DNA from 2 places in the Mesorhizobium sp. M6A.T.Cr.TU.014.01.1.1 genome. Region 1 is predicted to be linked to the other one. Evidence: predicted binding sites of a transcription regulator. Region 1 holds the regulator's gene; the other holds the start of a gene.

Region 1 (4,612 bases):
GGCGACGCCCAGCCACTTGATTACCAGGAAGGCCATGCCGAAGGTCTGAGCGACGAGGGCCAGGCCGAGCACCACGGCGGTGAGATAGGTGAGATCGCCGAGCATCAGCCCGAAAGACATGGCGAGCGCCGAGCGAAAGCCGGAACCAAGCGCACGCGCAATAAGCGCGGTGAGACCTGGGCCAGGAATGGCGGCGGCGATGCCGAGGGCCGCGCTGTAGGCGAGGAATCCGGTGAGGGTCATGATTTCGGCCTTAGCGCATGACCCCAAAACGGAATCGACTTTTAAGACTGCGCCTTGTCGCACAAAGGCTGGCAGGCGTGTACTCCCTGAGGCCCGGATTCGATTGCACCAGAACTACCGGCCGGGCGAACTCGCCGATCAGGACGGACTTTTGCCGTAGGTGACGCGCATGACGCGCACACGGAGAGTTGAAACGGAATCGATCGGTTTTCAGAACTCAGTTTCCGGCTGCGTAGAAATCGTCGTCGAGGCGCTTTTCCAGCGCGACGAGATCGGCCGGCAGCGGCAGGCCCATGGCGCGCATTTCCCTCAGCTTTTCGCGTAGCTGCTCCTGCACTTCATGCTGATCCTCGGGCTGGTTGATCATCTGCTCGAGCAACAGGCTGATCTGGGCCTTGAACGATTCCAGCGCCATTTTTTTCTCCTTAGGTCCGGCCTAAGCGCGTCGCGTTTGAAGGGTTCCTGCGACGCGCTTTGCTTTCTTGTTTTTATGCATGTCGTTATCCCAAAACCGCTTGCGCATCACAGGTCAAGCCCGAGGGCAGGCTTTTGGGCGACATGCATTATCGCAGCATGCGGGAAATAAGCTGCGCGGTATAGTCGACCATCGGCACGATGCGTGCGTAGTTCAGCCGGGTCGGGCCGATGACGCCGAGCGCGCCGATGACGCGGGCATCCTTGTCGCGATAGGGCGCCACGACCAGCGACGAGCCCGACAACGAAAACAGCTTGTTTTCCGAGCCGATGAAGATGCGCACGCCGGACCCTTCCTCGGCAAGATCGAGAAGCTGGATCAGCCCGTCCTGCGTCTCCAGATCCTCGAACAAGTGCCGCAACAACTCGATGTCGGCCTGGGCCGTGACGTTTTCCAGCAGATTGGCGCGGCCGCGCACGATGAGACGCGCCGGCAGGCCGCTGTCGGCGCCTGCCCAGACCGCCAGGCCCTTTTCGACCAAGTCCTGCGACAGCGTGTCGAGGGCGGCCCTGGTTTCTTCCTTGATGCGGGCGATCTCGATCCGCGCCTCGGCCAGCGTGCGGCCGCGGATGTGGGCGTTGAGGAAGTTCGAGGCTTCATGCAATTGCGAAACGGTGATGCCGGCGGGCAGATCGACGACGCGGTTTTCGACGTCGCCGTTCTGCGATACCAGCACGGCCAGCGCCTTGGTCGGCTCGAGCTGGATGAACTCGATGTGCTTCAGCGCCACCTCGTTCTTGGCGGCAAGCACGAGGCCGGCGCCGCGCGACATGCCTGATAGCATCTGGCTGGCTTCGGTAAGCATATGCTCCAGCGTCGCGCCCGAGCCGGAGGCGCGCACCTGTGCCTCGATGGTGCGGCGCTCCTCATCGGAGAGGTCGCCAAGCTCCATGAACGCATCGACGAAGAAGCGCAGGCCGGCCTGGGTCGGCAGCCGGCCGGCCGAGATATGCGGCGCGTAGATCAGTCCGAGATGCTCGAGATCGCTCATCACGTTGCGGATGGTCGCGGGCGACAGCGAAGACGGCAGAATCCGCGACAGGCTGCGTGAGCCGACCGGCTCGCCGTCCTTCAGGTAGGAATCGACGATGCGCCGAAAGATGTCGCGCGAGCGCATGTCGAGCGATTGAAACGCGGGCGATTGAAACCCGGGCGATTGAAATGCGGGCGACTGAAGCACGGGCGACTGGGAACTGGGATCGACTGCCTTGGTCATTCGAGCCAAATACCTCCGGCCCAAAGATATAGACTTCGGCGGTGCCCGCGCAACCGGCCATTTTCCTTTGCGCCCTGCGCGCCATGCGGCTACAAGCCGGCCACGATTCCGAAAAAGATAGGAAAAAAGCCTGAATGCGCCCTTCCAAACGCCAATTCGACGAAATGCGCGCCATCTCCTTCGAGCGTGGCGTCTCCAAGCACGCGGAAGGTTCGTGCCTGGTGAAATTCGGCGACACACATGTGCTGTGCACGGCCAGCCTCGAGGAAAAGGTGCCGGGCTGGATGCGCAATTCCGGCAAGGGCTGGGTGACGGCGGAATACGGCATGCTGCCGCGCTCGACCGGCGAACGCATGCGCCGCGAAGCTTCGTCCGGCAAGCAAGGCGGCCGCACGCTGGAAATCCAGAGGCTGATCGGCCGTTCGCTGCGCGCCGTGGTTGATCTGCAGGCGCTCGGCGAGCAGCAGATCACCGTCGACTGCGACGTGATCCAGGCCGATGGCGGCACGCGCACCGCTTCGATCACCGGCGGCTGGGTGGCGCTCTACGACTGCCTGCGCTGGATGGAAGCTCGACAGATGGCCAGCGTCGCCAAGGTGCTGAAAGACCATGTCGCGGCGATCTCCTGCGGCATCCATGACGGTCAGCCGGTCATCGACCTCGACTATCTCGAGGATTCCTCGGCCGGCACCGACGCCAACTTCGTCATGACCGGCAAGGGCGGCATCGTCGAGATCCAGGGCACGGCCGAGGGTGAGCCTTTCTCTGAAGAGCAGTTCACGGCGCTGATGGAACTGGCCAAGAAGGGCATTGCGCGACTGGTTAGCCTACAGCAGATGGCTGTAGGTTAATTTTCGGTTCTGTCATGATTCCTACCGCCATCCTCGAATCAGCCCTCTATGTGACCGACCTCGATGCCGCGGAAGACTTCTATTCCGGCGTGCTTGGGCTCGATCTGCTGGGCAAGGTCGACGGCAGGCATCTTTTCTTCCGTTGCGGGGACGGCGTGCTGCTCATCTTCAACGCGGAGGCGACCAAGGTGCCGCCGGCGCCCGACGCCAGGCTGAAAGTGCCGCCGCACGGCACGGTCGGCGACGGCCATCTCTGCTTTGCCGCAAGCGCGGACGAGATAGTGCGCTGGAAAGCGCATCTCGAGCAGAAGAAAATCGCCATCGAAAGCGAGTTCGAATGGCCGCAGGGCGGCCGGTCGATCTATATTCGCGACCCCTCCGGCAATTCGATCGAATTCGCCGAGCCAAGAATCTGGGGCATCTGATGCATTCGCTTGATGGACATAAGATCGTCGTCGCCAGCCACAATGCCGGCAAGCTGCGGGAATTCGCCGATCTGATGGCACCATTCGGCATAGAAGCGAAGTCGGCCAAGGAATACGGCCTGCCGGAGCCGGACGAGACCGGCACCACCTTCGAGGAGAACGCCTTAATCAAGGCTTCAGCCGCAGCCAAGGCGACAGGCCTGCCGGCATTGTCGGACGATTCCGGCCTATGTGTCGATGCGCTGGGCGGAGCGCCCGGCGTCTACACCGCCAACTGGGCCGAGGCGCCGGACGGGTCTCGCGACTTCGGCATGGCGATGCAGCGAGCGGAAGTGGCGTTGCAGGAAATCGGCGCGGTCGCGCCGGCTCAGCGCAAGGGCCGCTTCGTCGCCGTCATCTGCCTCGCCTTTCCAGACGGCGCGGCCGAATATTTCCGCGGCGAGGTCGAGGGCACGCTGGTATGGCCGCCGCGCGGTGAACTCGGTTTTGGCTACGACCCGGTGTTCGTGCCGGACGGTTTCGAAAAGACCTTCGGCGAGATGACCGCTGAGGAAAAACATGGCTGGAAGCCCGGCCAGCCGACGGCATTGTCGCACCGCGCCCGCGCCTTCCAGAAATTCGCGCAAGCCAGACTGGATTTGGCACGATCGGGCGTGAAATGACCATGCTGCTCGACCGTAGCCCCGGCTTCGGCGTCTACATCCACTGGCCGTTTTGCGCGGCCAAGTGCCCCTATTGCGACTTCAACAGCCATGTCCGCCACCAGCCGGTCGACCAGGAGCGTTTTGCGCGCGCCTTCGAGACCGAGCTTGCGACGATGCGCGACCGGACCGGACCGCGCGAGGTGACCAGCATTTTTCTCGGCGGCGGCACACCGTCGCTGATGAAGCCGCAAACCGTGGCGACGGTGCTGGACGCGGTGGCGAGGAACTGGACGGTGCCCGATGGCATCGAGGTGACGCTGGAAGCCAACCCCTCTTCGGTCGAGGCCGAGCGCTTTCGCGGCTACCGGGCGGCAGGCGTCAACCGGGTGTCGCTCGGCGTGCAGGCGCTGAACGACAAGGATCTGCGGTTCCTCGGCCGGCTGCACGATGTCGATGAAGCACTGCATGCGATCGGCCTGGCGCGTGAAATCTTTCCGCGGCTGTCCTTCGACCTGATCTACGCACGGCCCGGCCAGACACCGGAAGCGTGGCAGGCCGAGCTCGAGCGGGCGATCGGCCACGCCGCCGACCATCTGTCGCTCTACCAGCTGACCATCGAGGAAGGCACGCCATTCCACGCGCTCCATGCGGCCAGGAAATTCGCCATTCCCGACAACGACCACGCCGCCGATCTCTATGCGCTGACGCAAGAGATCACCGCCGCGCATGGACTGCCGGCCTACGAGATTTCCAACCAC
Region 2 (4,612 bases), on a different contig from region 1:
ATATCATGACCATGACACGCGACGACATCATATCGGTGCTGGGCCCGGTGGACGACGCCGTCATCGCCGACATCGCCTCGACCGGCGCGACGATCGAGGAGTTGCGCGAGGCCTTTGCCTGGGTCGGCGCCGATGAGGCGCTGGTGAACGAGGGCCGCCCTCTGCCGTCGGCAAGGGTGGCGACGCTGATCGGGCTTCTCGAGCCGCCGGACGACGACTTATAGCCGGCCGTTGCGTCGGGCAGGGGACAGGGGTTTGGGCAGGGAGGTCTTGAAGCGCGCAGGCAGACGAACCATCTCGTTCACCGGCGCCGATCGGGCCGCCTTCCTGCTTATTCGAGGATGCTACTTGCTCTAAAAACAGAATGAAGGAGAAAGTGATGAAGGACGTCCCGTTTTCCGAGCCGATCACACTCAAGCTCCAATCCGTCGGAGAGCGCAAGGTCGCCAGCAGTTGGGAAGCCATCGAATGCATGCAGCAGTGGCCGGACCGGGCGCGGGGCCGGAGCTGGCGCGCAGCCTATCGCGCCTGCCGCGACGCGCTCGACGGTTGGCGCACCGCCCGCGAGGCTCGCACGGCCTTCGTCAAGGCGGCTCGCACGGCCGGACTGCTTGTCACGGGACGTAAATCCACCTGAACGTCAACTACCTGAACGTCAACTACCTGAAGTCAACTACCTGAACGTCAGGGCTCCGACGATCTTCTGCCCGGCCGGTTTATGTAGCTCGGGAACGTCATTTCAGGTCTCTCCTTCGCTTGCATTCGGCGCAACATTCCTTCCAGCGCAGGAGGACGTCCGGGCGGCTGCGCCGGGTCACAGTCCTTTTGGGGGTTGCTCCAAGGAAGAAGGCCCAGGGCTTTCACCATGGGCCTAGATCGTTGTCGCGGGTTCTGTTGATGCCGAGGATCGAGATCGCTCGATCCCACGCCATGGGTGGTTCAGTCATTGATGGCTCGACGGATGGTCGCGATGGGTGCGTTCTCTTCACCCTCGCAGTTGCTGATCTCCGGCCGTTCCACGGCCACTTCAGAGCCTTTCTTCGGCTCCATGTGCCAAGTATCCTGCGATCGAACTCATGCGCGCCCCTCTGTTGCGCGTATACTACTATCCGTTGCGCTTATGCCACAGTGCCGGCCGTCAGGTTGTGTTAACGACAGCACACATCAATGAGGGGGAAGCCACCAATGAAGAAGCTGTTTCTCGGTCTATCGCTATCGTTCCTCGCGTCGACCGCTTTCGCTGCCGACGCGGTCGTCGAGGAGGTCCGTGTCGCCGAGTCGGCCTACAGCTGGTCAGGGCTCTATGTCGGCGGCCAGGTCGGCTATGTCTTCGAAGGCCGCGCCGACTATATCTATATCAACCCCGCCTACAACTACCGCCATGACCTCGACGGGTTCATCGGCGGGGTCTACGTCGGCTACAATTATCAATTCACCAACGGTATCGTGTTGGGCGCCGAAGCCGACATCGCCTGGGGCGATGTCGGAGGTTCGGATGTAGCGCCGGGCGACGACATTTTCTCGAGCACGACCGAGATCGACTGGACCGGCTCGGTTCGGATGCGCCTGGGTTATGCCATTGACCGCTTCCTGCCCTATGTGACGGGCGGCGTCGCCTTTGGTCGCTTCGGTTTCGAGGAATTCGCCGCGGGCGCTCCCTACGGCTCCGCCGACGACAACCTTGTCGGGTGGACCTTGGGCGCGGGCGGCGAATATGCGCTGACCGACAACTGGCTCCTGCGTGGCGAGTACCGCTACACGGAATTCGACAAGAAGGATTTCGTTTCCCAACCGGTAGACGAGGACCTTTCCGTCGATATCCACACACACGATTTCCGCATCGGAGCGGCCTACAAGTTCTGATCTCCCTAGCGGCTCATGATCTTGGTGTCCGAGTAGTTGGCCAAGGGACGGCTCAGGTTGACCTTGTCGCCGGCCGCTCTACAGGCCCGTAGGCGTCGGTCGCGACGTGGGACGATGTGCGACGCCACCGGCAGCGTCGACGCGCTGTGTTGCAAACGCGGCGACTTTCATGAAGGCGCCGCCTCTTGCTGTGTCATTGCAGGGTGATGACGCCGCCCACCGCTCGCCACTCGGAGGGCTGGATCAGACGATGATGGGCGACGCGCACGGAATGCAGCGGGCCTTCGATCTCACGTTCCCAATAGTCGAGGAAATGCTTCAGCGTCGGGAAATCCGGGGTGATGTCGTATTCCTGCCAGATTGAGAGCTGCAGCAGGTCCTGATAGTCGGGAATAATGGATCTCTGCCGTTGTCGGGCCAAAACCCTGCATCTGGAGCCAGAACTCGTTACTGTCCTCCGCATGGAAAAATGCCTCCGCTTACTCATCGGTTCCGGCCGCCGGCAGGCGTGCCGGGACCGACGAGGATGTCGGAAAGGCTGCGCCGCGATTTCAAGCCGCATCCGTCAGTTCAAATTCTGGAATAGCGCCACAATTACAGTGTGTTGGCACTCGACCATGGCGAGTGCTAAAATTTTTTCGGCGTCCTCTTGAAAGCCTGGATCGGCAGACTAATTCGATATGCGCGATGCCTGAGCAAGGGTCGCGCACCGTCGCATCGGCCGTTGTACCGGCCGGCTGCGAAGGGAGGTCCAAGAAAATCTGTTTGTCCTATGAGGAGAACGACATGGCGTTCCGTCCATTGCATGACCGTATCCTGGTCCGCCGCATCGAGGTCGACGAGAAGACCGCGGGCGGCATCATCATTCCCGACACCGCCAAGGAAAAGCCGCAGGAAGGCGAAGTGATTGCCGCCGGTCCCGGGGCGCGTGACGATAGCGGCCAGTTGCAGCCGCTGGACGTCAAGGTCGGCGATCGCATCCTGTTCGGCAAGTGGTCCGGTACCGAGATCAAGCTCAATGGCGAAGACCTGCTCATCATGAAGGAGAGCGACGTGTTGGGGGTGATCGAATTGACCGGCGAAGTGAAGAAGGCCGCCTGAGCGGGGCCGCAACAAGCAATCAGTCAACGAAAAGCTGCCTATTTGAAGGAGTTATCCAATGGCTGCCAAGGATGTGAAATTCCATACCGAAGCCCGCGAGAAGATGTTGCGCGGCGTCGATATTCTCGCCAATGCGGTGAAGGTGACGCTCGGTCCCAAGGGCCGCAACGTTGTCTTCGACAAGTCGTTCGGCGCCCCGCGCATCACCAAGGACGGCGTGACGGTGGCGAAAGAGATCGAGCTTGAGGACAAGTTCGAGAACATGGGCGCGCAGATGGTGCGCGAGGTCGCCTCGAAGACCAGCGACACCGCCGGCGATGGCACCACGACCGCGACGATTCTTGCTCAGGCCATTGTCAGGGAAGGGGCCAAGGCGGTCGCTGCCGGCATGAACCCGATGGACCTGAAGCGCGGCATCGACAAGGCGGTCGACGCCGTCGTCGCCGACCTGAAATCCAATGCCCGCAAGGTGACCAGGAACGACGAAATCGCCCAAGTCGGCGCCATCTCTGCCAATGGCGATGCCGAGATCGGCCGTTTCCTCGCAGAGGCGATGGAAAGGGTCGGCAATGAGGGCGTCATCACTGTCGAGGAGGCCAAGACCGCTGAGACGGAGTTGGAAGTGGTCGAAGGCATGCAGTTCGACCGTGGCTACCTCTCGCCCTATTTCATCACCAACCAGGACAAGATGCGGGTCGAACTTGAAGAACCCTATGTGCTGATCCACGAGAAGAAGCTCTCCAACCTGCAGGCCATCCTTCCCGTGCTCGAGGCCGCCGTGCAATCCGGCAAGCCGCTGCTGATCATCGCCGAGGACGTCGAGGGCGAGGCGCTGGCGACGCTGGTCGTCAACAAGTTGCGCGGCGGCCTGAAGGTTGCAGCCGTCAAGGCGCCGGGCTTCGGTGACCGCCGCAAGGCCATGCTGGAAGACATCGCCATCCTGACCGGCGGCACGGCGATCTCGGAAGACCTCGGCATCAAGCTTGAGAACGTCACGCTGGAGATGCTTGGCCGCGCCAAGAAGGTGCTGATCGAGAAGGAGAACACCACCATCGTCGACGGTGCCGGCCGCAAGGATGAAATCCAGGCGCGCATCAGCCAGATCAAGGCGCAGATCGAGGAAACCACCTCCGACTACGACCGCGAGAAGCTACAGGAGCGGCTGGCCAAGCTCGCCGGCGGTGTCGCCGTCATCCGCGTCGGCGGCTCGACAGAGATCGAGGTCAGGGAGCGCAAGGATCGCGTCGACGATGCCATGCACGCCACACGCGCGGCGGTCGAGGAAGGCATCCTGCCCGGCGGCGGCGTGGCGCTGCTCAGGGCGGCGAAGGCGCTCGACAACGTCGCCGTCGACAATCCCGACCAGAAGACCGGTGTCGACATCGTGCGTCGCGCCATCGAAGCGCCGGTGCGCCAGATCGCCGAGAACGCCGGTGCGGAAGGTTCGATCATCGTCGGCAAGCTGCGCGAGACGACCGACTTCGGCTATGGCTGGAACGCGCAGACCAACGAGTTCGGCGACCTCTACGCACAGGGCGTCATCGATCCGGCCAAGGTCGTGCGCACTGCGCTGCAGGGCGCCGCCTCTGTCGCCGGCCTGCTCGTCACCACCGAGGCGATGGTGGCCGAGAAGCCGAAGAAGGAAGGG

Evidence for each region. Region 1 encodes HrcA, which represses chaperone genes, less so after heat shock. Its sites were predicted from a motif close to GTTAGCACTCNCNNNNNGNGAGTGCTAAC; they were not measured.
Region 2: EN885_RS12260 (co-chaperone GroES) is a predicted target of HrcA. The motif match lies at 2,467-2,495, and genes of this name have one in related genera.

Annotation. Positions count from the first base shown of each region.
Region 1 is NZ_RZPG01000021.1:96,693-101,304, reverse strand. Features, by position in the region: gene EN885_RS22845 (LysE family translocator) at 1-243, opposite strand, end outside; gene EN885_RS22840 (hypothetical protein) at 461-658, opposite strand; gene hrcA (heat-inducible transcriptional repressor HrcA) at 807-1,934, opposite strand; gene rph (ribonuclease PH) at 2,069-2,785, shown strand; gene EN885_RS22825 (VOC family protein) at 2,800-3,210, shown strand; gene rdgB (RdgB/HAM1 family non-canonical purine NTP pyrophosphatase) at 3,210-3,872, shown strand; gene hemW (radical SAM family heme chaperone HemW) at 3,869-4,612, shown strand, end outside.
Region 2 is NZ_RZPG01000009.1:81,067-85,678, forward strand. Features, by position in the region: gene EN885_RS12240 (hypothetical protein) at 6-224, shown strand; gene EN885_RS12245 (DUF982 domain-containing protein) at 380-637, shown strand; gene EN885_RS12250 (outer membrane protein) at 1,186-1,863, shown strand; partial or broken gene EN885_RS12255 (protein usg) at 2,057-2,294, opposite strand; gene EN885_RS12260 (co-chaperone GroES) at 2,650-2,964, shown strand; gene groL (chaperonin GroEL) at 3,023-4,612, shown strand, end outside.